2 regions of the Desulforamulus aquiferis genome follow, and region 1 is predicted to be linked to the other one. Evidence: a T-box and tRNA genes for the amino acid it is inferred to sense, from the RefSeq annotation. Region 1 holds a T-box; the other holds one or more tRNA genes.
What was found. A T-box is a leader RNA that pairs with one kind of tRNA and senses whether it is charged. The one in region 1 lies ahead of metG (methionine--tRNA ligase), so its partner is inferred to be a tRNA-Met.
Positions count from the first base shown of each region.

Region 2: it encodes a tRNA-Met, which carries the amino acid that the T-box ahead of metG (methionine--tRNA ligase) is inferred to sense. The anticodon was not compared.

Region 1 covers NZ_JARPTC010000019.1:77,054-84,698, reverse strand. Annotated here, with positions in the region: gene P6N53_RS12770 (aminotransferase class I/II-fold pyridoxal phosphate-dependent enzyme) at 1-486, shown strand, start outside; gene tmk (dTMP kinase) at 504-1,127, shown strand; gene holB (DNA polymerase III subunit delta') at 1,120-2,127, shown strand; gene P6N53_RS12755 (PSP1 domain-containing protein) at 2,117-2,965, shown strand; gene P6N53_RS12750 (initiation-control protein YabA) at 2,928-3,254, shown strand; gene rsmI (16S rRNA (cytidine(1402)-2'-O)-methyltransferase) at 3,241-4,098, shown strand; gene P6N53_RS12740 (AbrB/MazE/SpoVT family DNA-binding domain-containing protein) at 4,141-4,404, opposite strand; T-box leader at 4,610-4,859, shown strand; gene metG (methionine--tRNA ligase) at 4,930-6,480, shown strand; gene P6N53_RS12730 (TatD family hydrolase) at 6,508-7,299, shown strand; gene cobO (cob(I)yrinic acid a,c-diamide adenosyltransferase) at 7,299-7,645, shown strand, end outside.
Region 2 covers NZ_JARPTC010000004.1:63,615-71,259, reverse strand. Annotated here, with positions in the region: gene P6N53_RS03565 (P1 family peptidase) at 1-812, shown strand, start outside; gene P6N53_RS03560 (biotin synthase BioB) at 1,084-2,052, opposite strand; gene P6N53_RS03555 (helix-turn-helix transcriptional regulator) at 2,078-2,476, opposite strand; gene P6N53_RS03550 ((Fe-S)-binding protein) at 2,745-3,398, shown strand; gene P6N53_RS03545 (Ada metal-binding domain-containing protein) at 3,413-3,733, shown strand; gene P6N53_RS03540 (helix-turn-helix domain-containing protein) at 3,740-3,901, shown strand; tRNA gene P6N53_RS03535 (tRNA-Arg) at 4,090-4,166, opposite strand; gene P6N53_RS03530 (hypothetical protein) at 4,361-4,738, shown strand; gene P6N53_RS03525 (hypothetical protein) at 4,862-5,113, shown strand; tRNA gene P6N53_RS03520 (tRNA-Met) at 5,193-5,268, opposite strand; gene P6N53_RS03515 (hypothetical protein) at 5,335-5,667, opposite strand; gene P6N53_RS03510 (nitrogenase component 1) at 5,925-6,650, shown strand; gene P6N53_RS03505 (FUSC family protein) at 6,656-7,645, shown strand, end outside.

The sequences.
Region 1 (7,645 bases):
AGATATCTGGACCCAACAAGATTAACCATATCAATAACAGGCTTGACAGGTTATCAGGTGGGGGAGAGACTGTTTCAAAAAGGTGTAGTGGTGGAAATGGCTGATCACAATAGTGTTGTAGCTGTGATATCATTAGGTACAACCAACGAGGACTGTAGACGATTGGTAGTTGGTATCAAGGGACTAGCCCTAGAGGGTGGAAATTATGAGACTACTCACAAAATCATCAAAATTCCTGAGCCTAATGTAGATTTAAGTCCCAGGGAGGCCTGGCTTAGGGGCAGGAAAAAAGTGACCATAGAAAAATGTTTAGGTATGATTAGTGCAGAAACCATAGCAGTATATCCTCCCGGGATACCGGTATTATGTCCGGGTGAACGGATTACAGGGTCTGTGCTTGAGTATCTACGGGAAGTGAGGGAGCATAGCTTTCACTTACAGGGACCCTCAGACACTAGTCTCAAAACCCTTACTGTCATAATCTAGGTGGTTAAGGAGGAAATATGCAAAAGGGAATTTTCGTCGTCTTTGAAGGGGTGGACGGTTCAGGGAAAAGTACCCAATTGGACCTTTTAAATAAATACTTTCAGAGCAGTGGTATTGAAACCTATACCACCAGGGAACCAGGAGGTACCCGTGTTGGTGAGAAGATCAGGGAAATACTTCTTGATCCGGACTTTTCCGAAATGCGTGAGAGAACAGAGGCGCTGCTTTATGCCGCTGCCAGGGCTCAACTGGTAGCCCAGATAATTCGTCCAAAATTGGAGCTGGGCACGATTGTTTTATGTGATCGGTATATTGATTCAAGTTTAGCTTATCAGGGTTATGGTCGCGGCATGGAGTTAGATTTTTTAGTTAACATTAACCGATTGGGAACGGGAGATTTAAAACCTGATTTGACCATATTGCTTGATTTAGCACCAGAAGAGGGACTAGCCCGATCAAGGAAGTCCAGACCGGCGGATCGTTTGGAAAGTGAGGCCCTTGACTTTCATAGGAAGGTTCGGGCGGGATACATTGAGTTAAGCAAAAAAAGTAATAATTACCTAATCCTTAATGCCAGAGATCCTGTGGATGTTTTGCATGGAGAAATAACTGCAGCGGTAGGTGGATTGTTAAGTGTCTAAATTAATGGATATAATTGGACACAAGGAGATATTACAGACCCTTAGGAACTCTATTAAGCGGGATAAGCTGGCCCATGCCTATCTTTTTGCCGGGCCCCCTGGTGTTGGCAAAAAAACTGTGGCCGGTGCCTTTGCCCGGGTCTTACTTTGCGAAGATCCCAGGGATGGTGATTTGTGTGGTGAATGTCGGTCATGCCGCCAGACGGAGGCGGGCAATCACCCGGATCTGCATCTAATACAACCAACCGGGGTAACATTAAAAATTGAGCAGATAAGAGAGTTGTTAAAGCAGGTACAGTACAGGCCTTACCAGGCACCCAGGCAAGTATTTATAATTGAGAAGGCCGATGCCATGACCCAGGAGGCGGCCAACTGTTTTTTAAAAACCCTTGAGGAACCTGTGGGGCAGACTCTGTTCATATTGCTGAGTAACCATCCCAATTTGCTGCTGACAACAGTTCTTTCTCGCTGCCTGACCTTTCAATTTCATGCCCTAAGCAGCGGAGAGGTTGCCCATATTTTGGCTAATAGCTTTGCCATAGAACCTGACAAGGCTGCAGAATTTGCCCCCATGGCAGGGGGCAGTGTAGAAAGGGCCCTAAAGCTGGCCAGCAATGAGGAAGGTAATCAAATACGTCTGAAAATATGGCAAATAGTAGGTGAACTACCCAGCATGGGTAATAGCCGGGCCTTAGTCTTGGCTGAAGAGCTAGCCACCGATGGGAATAATGCAGGGGATAGTTTAGAGATAATGATGTTGTTGTTTAGGGATATGTTAGTCTATAATTATACATCGGATAAAAAAATGCTAATTAATCAAGACATGGTTGAAGAACTGGCCGAACATTCTTTAAGGTATGGCCCAGCCAAATTAATGTCTATTGTGGAAGAAATCAAGGAGGCAAGGGAAAAAATATTGGCAAATGCCAACCCTCGCCTGACATTAGAGGTCTTGATGTTGAAAATACAGTCCTACGGAGGATTATTTAATGCCAGTTAGAGTTGTGGGAATAAGATTTAAAACAGCGGGTAAAGTTTATTACTTTGACCCGGGGGAGATTGTATTGGAGAAGGGTGACCATGTGGTTGTGGAAACTACCCGGGGGGTTGAATTCGGTGAGGTGGTGGTAGCTGCCAAAGATGTTCCCGATGAAGAAGTGGTTGCCCCCCTGAAGCAGGTTCTGAGGAAAGCCACCCCGGAGGATCACCAGCAGGTGGAGGCGAACAGAGAAAAGGAAAAAACCGCCTTTCAGGTGGCAGTAGAAAAGATTGCTGCCCATGCATTGCCTATGAAGCTTATTAGTGTTGAGCAAACTTTTGACGGCAATAAAATTATTTTTTACTTTACTGCTGACGGTCGTATAGACTTCAGGGAACTGGTGAAGGATTTAGCCGCCATCTTTAGAACACGTATTGAGCTGCGCCAGATTGGAGTACGTGATGAGGCTAAAATGATTGGTGGACTGGGATGCTGTGGCAGGGAATTGTGCTGTGCCTCCTGGCTTGCGGATTTTGCTCCTGTTTCCATTCGTATGGCTAAGGAACAGAATCTATCTTTAAATCCGACTAAAATATCCGGTATTTGTGGTCGTTTAATGTGTTGTTTAAAATATGAAAATGATGTTTATGAAGAAGCTAAAAGTGGATATCCAGATATAGGAACCCAGGTGAAAGCTCCAGAAGGCGATGGTAAAATAGTTGGTATCAACATTTTTAGAAACACTGTCAGTGTTGAGCTTCAGGAAAGTAAGGCTGTAAGGGAATATCCTTTGAGTGAGTTAAAAATAAAGCAAGGACGAGGTGAATGTAACTGTGGTTGCCCTGCCCGGCAGAATTAACCGCCTGGAACAGGCACTTCGTCAAATTTGTGATGAAGTAGACCGATTAAAGCAAGATGTAAAGGAATTGGAAGATGAGAATGCCCGACTGAGGCGAGAGATAGCAGCTATGTATCTGGGTGACGAACAGGAGACCAAAACAGAAAGAAAGCCAGGTGCCCGTAACCTTTGGGAGTTATATGATAAGGGTTTTCATATATGCAACCTTTACTTTGGCAAAGGAAGGGAAGGGGAATGTCTGTTTTGCTTTGCCCTAATGAGCAGAGGGGAACAACATGATCAGAGCTAATGGTTCAGGAATTCTCTACCTATGTGCAACACCTATAGGCAATCTTGAAGATATTACCTTGAGGGTATTGCGAATCCTTAAAGAGGTGGACTGTATTGCCGCAGAGGATACCAGACATACTAGAAAGCTGCTGAGTCATTTTGATATTCACACACCTCTAACAAGCTATCATTCCCACAGCAGCGAATCTAAGGGACAGCAAATTATTGAACGGCTACAGCAGGGCCAAAGTATTGCGTTGGTTTCCGATGCCGGTTTACCTGGCATTTCAGATCCAGGAGCAGAGCTGGTTAGGCAGGCGTTGGATAAGGATATAGAAGTAATCCCCCTGCCGGGACCCTCGGCAGGTTTGGCTGCCCTCGTGGCATCAGGCTTACCCACGCACAGGTTTGCCTTCGAGGGATTTCTCTCAAATCAAAAGAAGGCAAGGCGAAAGCAGCTTCAGTCACTAAAAAATGAGAAAAGAACCATCATTTTTTATGAATCTCCCCATAGATTAACAGACACCCTGGAAGATGCATATAAGGAGTTTGGAGATAGGCAATGTGCTGTAGCCAGGGAATTGACAAAGGTTCATGAAGAATTTAAGAGAGGCAGCTTATCAGAATTACTGGATTATTATAAACAGAAGCACCCAAGGGGTGAGATAACCCTTATACTGGAGGGCAGCAAAGAGGAACAGGCAGATGAGGCTCGGGAGCAATGGAATGAACTTTCCCTGGAGGAACATGTTCAGCAAATAGAGGAACGAGGGGTTAGCTTAAAGGAAGCAATCAAAGAGGTTGCCAAACTGAGGGGTGTTCCCAAGAGGGATGTATATAGTCACATTCATAACAAAGGATAGTATTTGGAAAATATGAAAGGCGCGAACATACGCGCCTTTCTGTTAAACAACCTTTTCTTCTTTTACACTTTCGCCCATGGCAATTGCGCACTGGCGACAAACCATTTTGCCTTTGTAATGCTGCACGTCCGATGCGTTCCCGCAGAACACACAGGCGGGCTCATACTTGCGCAAAATGATCTTTTCGTTGTCGACGTAAATTTCTAGGGCGTCCTTCTCATCTATGCCCAATGTACGACGCAACTCAATGGGGATAACCACCCGACCCAGCTCGTCCACCTTTCGAACAATACCTGTGGATTTCAAACCGCTTCCCCTCCCTGAATGACATTCGACAAGAAACCAGATTTTACTACAGTTAATCATACCAGTGATAACCGAAACAGTCAATATTTTACTTTTATTTTTTACGAAAAATGGAATAAAATTTACCATAATGGGGAACCCTTGACAGGTAAATCAATGTTAGTTAAAATCGTTGTTGAAAAACAATATAATTTAATATAATAGGATATAGGCAATGACGGGAAGAGTAAAGTGGAGATAACCTAACAGAGAGTGGGGATAAGGTGGAAGCCCCGCAGGGAATTCCCTTGAACATGGTCCAGGAGCTTCCGGTTCGAAGGTAAAAAACCCATTAGGGCCGGACGGTTTGCACCGTTAAAGCGTAATTAGTGCAGCTATATGCACTGACTGAGGCTGTTGCCGTGAGGCTGCAGTGAATCAGGGTGGTACCGCGGAAAAGATACCCCGCCCCTGTATTTTAGAGGGGGTGGGGTTTTTATTTTTGTTCTTGAATAGAATTGCAACTTAGAAAGGATGAGTGTTTTGATGCAAAAGCCAAGTTTTTATATTACAACCCCAATTTACTATCCAAGTGATAATCTGCATATTGGCCACGCCTATTCCACCGTTGCCTCGGATTCCATGGCCCGTTACAAGCGCCTGACAGGTTATGATGTTTGGTTTTTAACTGGGTCAGACGAGCATGGTCAAAAAATTGAGAGGGCAGCCCAGGCAAACAACCAAACACCCAAAGAATATGTGGATAAAATTGTAGATGGTTTTAAAAGGCTGTGGGAAAGACTGGACGTAAGTTACGATGACTTTATTCGCACCACCGATGAACGTCACCGTATTGTAGTACAGAAAATATTTCAACAGCTTTATGAGCAAGGAGATATTTATAAAGCCGAGTATGAAGGCTGGTACTGTACTCCCTGTGAAACCTTTTTTACCGAATATCAGCTGGCCGAAGGAAAATGCCCTGACTGCCAGAGGGACGTAGAAAAAGTTCGGGAGGAGAGTTATTTTTTCCGTCAGTCAAATTACGCAGACAGATGGATGAAGTTTATCGAGGAAAATCCCGAGTTCATTCAGCCCACCTCAAGGCGCAATGAGATGATTAGTTTTGTGAAGCAAGGGTTAGAGGATCTATGTGTTTCTAGAACAACCTTCGATTGGGGAATTAAAGTACCCTTTGACCCTAAACATGTGGTTTATGTTTGGGTAGACGCCCTGACAAACTATATATCTGCCCTTGGCTATGGGCAAGGGGACGACAGCCTTTATAAAAAGTTTTGGCCGGCTGATATCCACCTGGTAGGCAAGGACATCGTTCGATTCCATACAATTATCTGGCCCATTATGCTGATGGCCTTGGATTTACCTCTGCCTAAGAAAGTCATTGGCCATGGCTGGTGGATGCTGGACAGCGGTAAAATGTCAAAATCTAAAGGGAATGTGGTAGATCCCCACGTATTAGCAGATAAATACGGTGTGGATGCCGTTCGGTATTTTTTGCTTAGGGAGCTACCCCTGGGGGCAGATGGGATATATTCTGAAGAAGCCCTGGTTAAACGGGTTAACATGGATTTAGCCAATGACTATGGGAATCTTTTGTCCCGGTCCGCCACCATGATGGAAAAATATCAAGGGGGGGTACTGCAGTCCCCGGGTGCACCGGAAGGACCAGACGCTGAACTCATTGACCTTGCTGTAAGCGCACCGGCTAAAGTAGAGGAGTATATGTCAAAGTGTGACCTGGCTAACGCTCTGGCCACCATCTGGCAGGTTGTAGGTCGGGCTAACAAATATTTGGAAGAAACTGCTCCCTGGTCCCTGGCTAAAGGGGAACAACATGAAAGGTTAAACACCGTTTTGTACAATGTTGCTGAGGTTATTCGCTTCACTACCATTATGGCCAGCCCCTTTATGCCTAATTTGCCAGGTAGAGTGTGGCCCCAGTTGGGCATTGCTGATAAGTCTGAACTGCAAAGCTGGGAAAGCCTGCGCTGGGCCAGTTTGCCAGCTGGAACCACTGTAAAACGGGGAGAGGTGCTTTTCCCGAGAATTGATTTAAAGAGCCTGGAACAAGAATAGGCACGCAAAGTGAAGGGGTGCTTTAATTTGCTTATAGATTCCCACGTCCACTTGGATAATGAAAGGTTTAATGAAGATCGGGAAGAGGTGCTGGCCAGGTGCCGGGACCAGCTTACTGCGGTAGTCAATGTAGGCTATGATTTAGAATCTTCCCGTAGATCCATTACCCTGGCAGAACAATACCCTTTTATTTTTGCGGCGGTAGGAGTTCATCCCCATGACGCTAAGGATGTACCGGAAAATTACCTGGAAGAGTTAGCACAAATGATAGAGCACCCAAGGGTTGTGGCCATTGGGGAAATTGGACTTGATTACTATTACGATCTATCTCCCAGGGACGTGCAACAGCGAATTTTTGAGCAGCAGTTAGAACTCGCTAAAAAAACTGGTCTGCCCTTTATAGTGCACAACCGAGATGCCCACGGAGATATTATGCAGCTTCTCGGCAAGTATGCCCCTTACACTGGAGGGGGCGTTATGCATTGCTTTTCTGCCAGTTGGGAGGTGGCCAGGGATTGTATTAAAATGGGGCTTTACATTTCCCTGGCCGGCCCTGTCACCTTTGCCAATGCCGGTAAATTAAAGGATATAGCGGTGAAAGTTCCCATTGATAGGCTTCTGGTTGAGACAGATTGTCCTTACCTGACCCCGGTTCCCCATAGGGGTAAGAGAAATGAGCCTGCCTATGTTAGCCTTGTGGCCGAACATATTGCAAAATTAAGGGATATGGAAACTGAGGAAGTGGCGGCATTAACAGCAGCCAACACCATTAGACTCTTTAAACTTTCCGGTTTAGACCCAATAAGGACGGAGGGGTAATGGTGGGTAAAGAGAGAGGATTAGTAATTGTTTTTACCGGCAACGGTAAAGGGAAAACCACTGCCGCCCTTGGTTTGGCCCTGCGGGCCTGGGGTCACGAAATGAAGGTCCTGGTGCTGCAATTTATTAAAGGGCAGATTTGTGGGGAACATCTGGCGGCAGAGAAATTGAACCGGGGTATAGAGATTAGACCCCTAGGGCTAGGTTTCATTAATTTTAATGATCCGGCAGCAGTTAACAAACAAAAGGAAAAGGCTAAAGAAGCCATTAAACAGGCCATGCAAACCATGGCAGAAGGTTTTCATATCCTTATATTGGATGAAATATTATATGCATTAAAATACGG
Region 2 (7,645 bases), on a different contig from region 1:
AGGTTAGTGGAGGTAGCCCGGGTACCCAGAATACCGATATTATCCGCCCTGGCGCCTCGGAATATCCTGTATATGGTGTTCTTCTAACAGGCGGCAGTTTCTTCGGGTTACCCGCATCGGGTGGGGTAATGCGTTGGCTCGTTGAGAAGGGGATCGACGAAGTACCTCTCGTACCTGCAGCGGTCATCTTCGACCTACCCTTTGCCAAGGGTTCAAACCCGCCTGACGCAGCTCTGGCCTACGCTGCCTGCCAGTCTGCAAATGCGGGTCCCGTGGCAGAAGGAAATGTGGGTGCCGGGGCGGGAGCGACGGTGGGGAAAATCTACGGGATACCGATGAAAGGCGGACTAGGTACTGCCTCCCTGGGCATCCCAGGCGGCCCTGTGGTGGCGGCACTGGCGGTGGTCAATGCCCTAGGAGATATATGGGATCGAGGGCGTATCGTCGTCGGGGCGAGATGGCCTGATGGAACATTCGTCAATCAGACCCGGGCTATGCTGGACGGTGTGCCGTCACCGTTGTACTATCAGAGTACCACAATCGCCGTAGTGGTTACCACAGAGCGGCTGACCAAGGCAGAGGCCAACCGGGTAGCGAGACTCGCAGACGATGGGATGGCCCGGGCCATCTCCCCCAATCACACTCAGTGGGACGGTGACACGGTCTTCTGCCTCGCACTGGGCTCCCACACCAGCAACATGTCGAGAGATGCCGTCGTTACAATCGTGGGCACAGCCGCCGCGGTGGTACTGGAACAGGCAATTATACGGGGGGCACTGGCGGCACAAACGGGGATATACGCACAAAAATAAGCATCGTACAAGACCCCTTCATTACCTGGACGATAAAGAAATGGAAAGTTGCATAAATAGTCCAAAACACTCAATCAATCCAATAAAGAAAAAGTTTGGAATTACATCAGGTCAATACTACAAATAAAAGAAAACTCTTACTGATGATATTAACCTCAAAGAAAGGGAGCAGGTCGGTCAGGCCTTCAGGAAATAAAAATCCTCATTAACTATCTGCAGTTTACTGACAGATAGTTAATGAGGAAATCCGTTGTGTTTTAGTGTTTATAAATTATTTTGAAACGCCGTAGCCAGCTTCCCATAACATATCCCAAGCTTGTCTTACTGAGAAGCCTCTACTCTTTTCAGTTTGAGATGCTGTATCTCTAGGATTAGCTCCATATTCTGCGTAAAGCTGATTAACACCAGTTAGTAGTGTCATTTGGGTCACTTCATGGGCATTCATAGCTCTTTTGGGAAGGGTAACAAGTCTAGTAACTGCAGCTATTTTGGTTAACTCTATGGCAGGAATTTGTCCTTTTTCATATAGGGGTGTAGACGGAACTGGGATACGTCTCATAACTGCCATAACTTTAACATTATAATCCCGTGCTCTTAACATCTCTGTTACCAATTCATCATAAGAATGCTCTGGGCCTATTGGTTCTACACAGTAGTACAAGTCCAAATCAACAGCACGAATTACATTAAGGGTATTTATTCTAGTTTCAGACTTAATGGTAGTATCAATACCTTCTCTTAAACGGTTAATATGATAAGCCCCAGTAAATCCAATATCTTTAAGTTTCTTTGCTGTTTCTAAATTAAAATCACCTATATTAGCAACAAATCTGATATTATCAGGCAAATGTTTCCGTATAACTTTAGATATTTGAAAAAAATCGCTAAATGGATAATCTGCCGTTGTCATTAAGAAAAAATCATTAATACCATCAGCAATCAATAATTCCAGTTCAGATAATAGCTCATCAATATTTTTTCTCCATGTAACGGGTAAGGAATAATGGTCTTGTCCCATAGAACAAAACTTACAATTGATAGAACAAGGCTCAGCATTTATGCCTATTTGAGCAAAAACTAGCCCCTTATTATCAAATTCTGTTCGGGACATATAGTTTGCAGTAGATAATAGATTATAAAAATCCTGACTTTTATAATCAAGGTTTAGTAATGCGATTGCTTCATCTTTGTTTAATAATTTCCCTTGTTTTACTGAGGATAACAAATCAGAAATTGACATATGTATTCCTCCTTAGGATTATTCTCTAGTACTTTAAATTTCCATCACCACTCTTTACTTTAGAGTAAACCCTATGTGCTTCTTCAACCAACATTTCTATAGATTGTTGGTATTCTTCCAAAGTAGAAATCCAGTGGGAAAGACAGTCTACCCCTGTATTTGTAATATGGTAAATTCGCTTTGCTGGTCCTGTATCATCTAATGACCAATTGGACACAACTAAACCTCGTTGTTCCATAGCTTTAAGAGAACGATAAACGCCAGTTCCATCTGGTTTATGTCCTTTAAACATTGGTGATTCTGCTATTCTTTGAACAAGTTTATAGCCGTAAAGGGCTTCCTTTGCAAGATTTATCAAAATTAATGGCTGAACTAATCTATCAAGGTTATTTCCAGAACATGGACATTTATCAAAGTCTAACATAAGATATTCTCCTATAGTAGATATAGTCTGATACTAATGGTATTATTATGAAATTTCTAATTATAACTGTCAAGCTATTTTTTAGTGGTAGATATAAAAGCATAATATTGGTTTAGGTGAAAGCTTATCTTACTACCATAAAAATTAAACCACAGGGGACTCTTTTTTGGTAATAGCAATTGCTTAATGAAATATAGGAAGATTTCTAGTTGTTTTTTATATAGAATATTTTCACAAAATAATTACCTGAAATCAGGAGGAACTAGAAATGAAACAAGTTTATGCACCCGGCTGTGCCCTGATGATCTATAATTCAGGACTTTCTAAAAAAATATTAGCTTTTCTTGATAAGGATTTAGGGAATATAAGTGAACACCTCATTTGCTGCAGACATGACCCTCAGCTCGAAAGTGGAACCCAGGTAATCAACACCTGCGCTGGCTGTGATCGGCGGTACAGACAGCTTTATGAAGGAATATCCACAATATCTCTCTGGGAGATATTAGCTAATAGCAAAACCTTTCCTTTCCCTGACTATAAAGGGGTGGAAATGTCCATCCATGATGCTTGTCCTACCCGAACCGAAGAGAGGGTACAGTCTGCCATTAGACGATTGCTTGAAAAAATGAATATAAAAGTCATTGAACCACAAAATACCCGTACCAAAGCAGCTTGTTGTGGCGATAGTTTTTACGGCGTTTTGCCTGTGGACCAGGTAAAGAAACGGATGAAAAGGCGTGCCAACGAAATGCCCTGCGAAGATGTGGTAGTTTACTGTGTTTCCTGTATCAAAGCTATGTACGTCGGGGGTAAAAGGCCACGCTATATTGTAGACCTTTTATTTGGGGAGGAAACCAACATTGGAACCTTTGAGCCTGATGTATGGCACGAGGAATTACAAAATTATATCGATTCCCACTGATAAGGAGATAACTCTTGAAAAAGCATTTATCAATTTCGGAGGATGAGAAGTGGCAATCCGTTGTGGATTGTGACAAAAGTTATGACGGCCTATTCAATGTGATCTTCTCTCATCATGCAGCAGAAGCATTGGAGAAAGGCTTTCGCCCCTGCAAAAAGTGTTGTCCAGATAAAGACACTTTCCAGCCAGAACTAGAGTTGATGAAAAAAATCAAGGAGATATTAGACACAAATTATGCAAAATCAATTAGTATCTACAACATTTCAAAACAAGTTGGCGTTAGCCCAAACCATATGGTAAGACTTTATAAAAAGTATTACGGTTTTACCCCTTGACAGTACATTACTTGTTTAAGAATAAAAAAAGCGGGAGAATTACTCGAACAGGAGGATATAGAAATTATCGAGATCGCCTACAAGGTAGGGTTCGAAAGTTTATCTAATTTTTATAAACACTTTAAGGAGCAGATGGGACATACTCCTAATGAACATAGAAAATGCTGAGGTAGTATCAACGGTGCTGTTGCAACTTCTTTTTCGCCATGAAAAACTCCCCTTCGCTAGAATTAGTTTTTACTAACCGAGCAGTTGAAGAGGAGTCCATTGGTGCTAAACAAAGAGCATCGGATACGCACTTAAAAATAGAAAAACGGGCTGTGCGCTAATCGCGCTCACCCCGCATAATTCCTAAATGGCGTCCCAGAAGGGATTCGAACCCCTGACCTACGGATTAGAAGTCCGTTGCTCTATCCAGCTGAGCTACTGGGACGTATTTGGCTTCAGAGCCAACACAAATTATTATAACACAATATAAAACATAGGGCAAGAAGGTAATATTGCCAACAAGAGATATTAATTATTAAGCTTTATCATTTTAAAACATAACATATTAGAAGTCAATAATCTTAAATCCTTGAGATATGCTAAAATTAATTAATGTTGAAACTCGGAAGGAGTGTTCGGGTGTACAAGGAGCTTTTAGTTAAGGATATAGTGTTTGTCGGTAGTAACTGGGACAAGAGCAGGGAAAAGGCTGAGTGTAAAGTGGAAGAGTTGATACCGCAATTTCCTGCCTGTGAAACCTGTAAAACCAGCCACGGGGGGAAGGACTTATTTTGGGTTATAGAGGAATTAAAGAGCGGGATTATAATAAAAAAGTATGATTGTAATGTTTTCTCAGTCTGCAGCCTGAAGTGTTTATTGGATAGAGGACTTCAGAAAAATGCCTACTACTCTATAGTAGGTAAGTTGGAATCGGGTGAGGTTGTGGCTACAGGTTTTCAGGGCAGAAATGCCGTGGCTATAAATGATTTTGCAAATACCCTTGCAGAAAATGCTTGATGTTTTGTCATAATATTGACAAGCAGAAAACCTTAATAAACCTTGAACTTGTGGGTTGGTTTTGGGATAATCAAGTTAACGGATGTTAAGGAAACATCTGAAAAACTTAATAAAAGGAGTTGGATGGAGCTGGAATTTTGTGAGGTAAGTCATATAAGCTTAGTCACAAATCTAGTGGGTGAGGTATGTGAGGGAGTAAATGAAGGAAAGGTAGCAAAGTCATTTTCCCTACAAGCCAGTAAATTAACTGAAGAGGTCTGGAAAGAGATTGTTAATTATAATCTAGATCCGAATGCCCCATGTTTTTTATATTTTGAAGACAGCTCAGCCGAAAACATCCAAGTTAGGGTAGTTTGTAAAAACTCTAATTCTTAACCTGAAATTAAACCTCTGTAAGGAGGTTTTTCCTTTTAGTAAAACAAAAAAACTCTGCATTAAGCAGAGTTTATAAACATGGTTGCGGGAGGAGGACTTGAACCTCCGACCTTCGGGTTATGAGCCCGACGAGCTACCAACTGCTCTATCCCGCGACAACTTGTTTAGTATATCATTGGTAATGTTTTATGTCAAGGAAGAATCTAAAATAAAAATATAAATCAAGAATTAGATCTACTGGCTCTGATACATTCGCACATTTCAAGGATAGATTCCATTTCTTCATCTGAGGAGGAAGAAAGCTTACTTAAGAAATTTTGCAGGCTTTCATCCATATTCCTAGAATTTAGTTCAATTCTTTCCTGTTCTGAAAGGGGAGAACGTTTTCCTTCCCTTATATCATTGACCATTGTCATCATACGTTTTGCACTTTCCTCCCCCAGTTGCATAGGGATATACAGCTTAAGTTGTTCCTGTTCCTCGGATGTCAATGGAGAAGAAGCTCTAGCTTTAGAAATCAATTGATAAAGACCTTCTTTGGTTAGATGGGACATATTTTACCTCCATTCCATATGGTTATTTAAATAGTACTAGTTCTCTGTTAATTTTAACAGTTATAGTAGAAGAAGCCAAAGACATTATTTTAATCAAAATCTAAAATACAATATTCATCGCAAAGACAGGTTGCTTGATAAAAAGGGGAATGATATAATTGCACCAACGGAATAACTTTTTGAGAGAGGCAAAGGTGCTGAAGATAATTCAGCACCTTTTTATTTAATTACTAGTGTTTTCCACTGGGGGTGAATTCATGCAATTACAACAGGCATCGGACTTAAATCATGAGGTTCAACCAGCCTATATTGCTAATTTGTTAGGTGAGTTTAATAATATGTCAGAAGTTAGCTCTGTGCAGGAGTTGCTTCGGGAATTCGGTATTATAGCCGAGTATATTCCTGGAGACCAGGCAAGGTCGGCTGTATATCAGAGGGCAAACATAAACATCTTTCATATGCCCATGAGTGAAGTGATAACTCAAAAGAGATTTCAAACAAGATTTTCGCGGCCCTATTTAACTGTTTCCTTCTTTGGTCCTTCAGAGACAGCCGGTGCCTTAAGGGATATAGGTTTGGCCTTGGGCTTAGATACTAATGCTGTGGAAAAAAACGTACGGAAGGGACTGTTGGGAGTAACTAATGATATTAATTCCTATGGTTCTGAGGTGTACGGAAAGAGAATTTTATTATTACATGATGGTTACCAGGGAGATTTAATTGAGTCAGTGTTAACAGATTTAGGGGTGAAATCAATCAGAGATAAAAGATTTAAATATCAAAATATGAGGCAGGAGAATGTTAAACAGCTTGCCATGGAGCAAAAGGCTCAGCTGATTATTGGTCCTTTCTATGATGTTTTTGTTAAAGGTTTGCCCTATATGACCATGCCTGATCCAGAAACATCCTACTTAGGTTTTTCCGGTTTTACTAATCTAGCAAAATCCATTTCCCAGATGTCAAAATTGAGATATCATGAGTAAATGGTATGTTTGCTGCAATTGTTAATGCTATTGGTGCAAGGATACTAAAAACCGGATTAGCTGTTACCCTTGCCGTGTATATTTGTACCATATTAAACCTGGAACCTAAGGTTTTTTCCGCAGTAAGTGCCGTTATCAATGTTCAGCCTTCTATTTTTCGTTCTTTCAGGAATGCCGTGGAACAGATTCTGACCCATATTATATCTGTATTAATTGCTGTTGCCTGCGGCTATGCCCTTGGCTCAAATCCTGTGATTATGGGGATTACAACGGTATTAATTATACTTACCAATGTTAAGTTAAAACTTTTTCAGGGAGTTGCCATGGGGGTGGTTGCGGGTATCTTTGTCCTGGATGCACCCCAGCATGATTTTCTAACCCATGCTTTGACCCGTTCCTATGTGGTGTTTGTGGGTTTGGGGGCAGCACTCCTGGTGAATAGCCTTTTGCCCCAACCTCGCTATGGTCAAATTGTTTTAACTAACTTGTCAAAACTGAATGTTATGTGTATAGAGTTTTTTGAGGAGTTGGTAAAGAGGTTTATTAAACTTGAACCAATGGGGGCCGAAGAGTACGAAAGACGGAGGAGTTTGATCAAAGGTCAGTTGAGGACCACTAGAAGTCAATATGAGCTCCTAAAGGAACAAAACAAATACTTAAAACAAATACCCTGTGATGTAAATGAGACCTGGGAGAAATACCTGGATTTTAATTCTAAACTATTTTTCAAAAGCCAGGAAATATATAACGCAACACAGCAGAGATTAGATTGGCGTTTGGAGAGGGGAGAGCCACCCATATCTAATGAATTTAATAAAGTTCTGGAGATGTTGGGCAGAGGGGTGGATTCAGTAGTATTATTAAACGCTAAACTCTATGATTATATTATTAATGGAGTAGGTATGGAGCAATTACCAAAGAATGAGCATTTTTGGGAGGAGTTAAGCTACTTTATAGATAATTGGCACACCAAATTAACTGGAGCGAATTTCTTG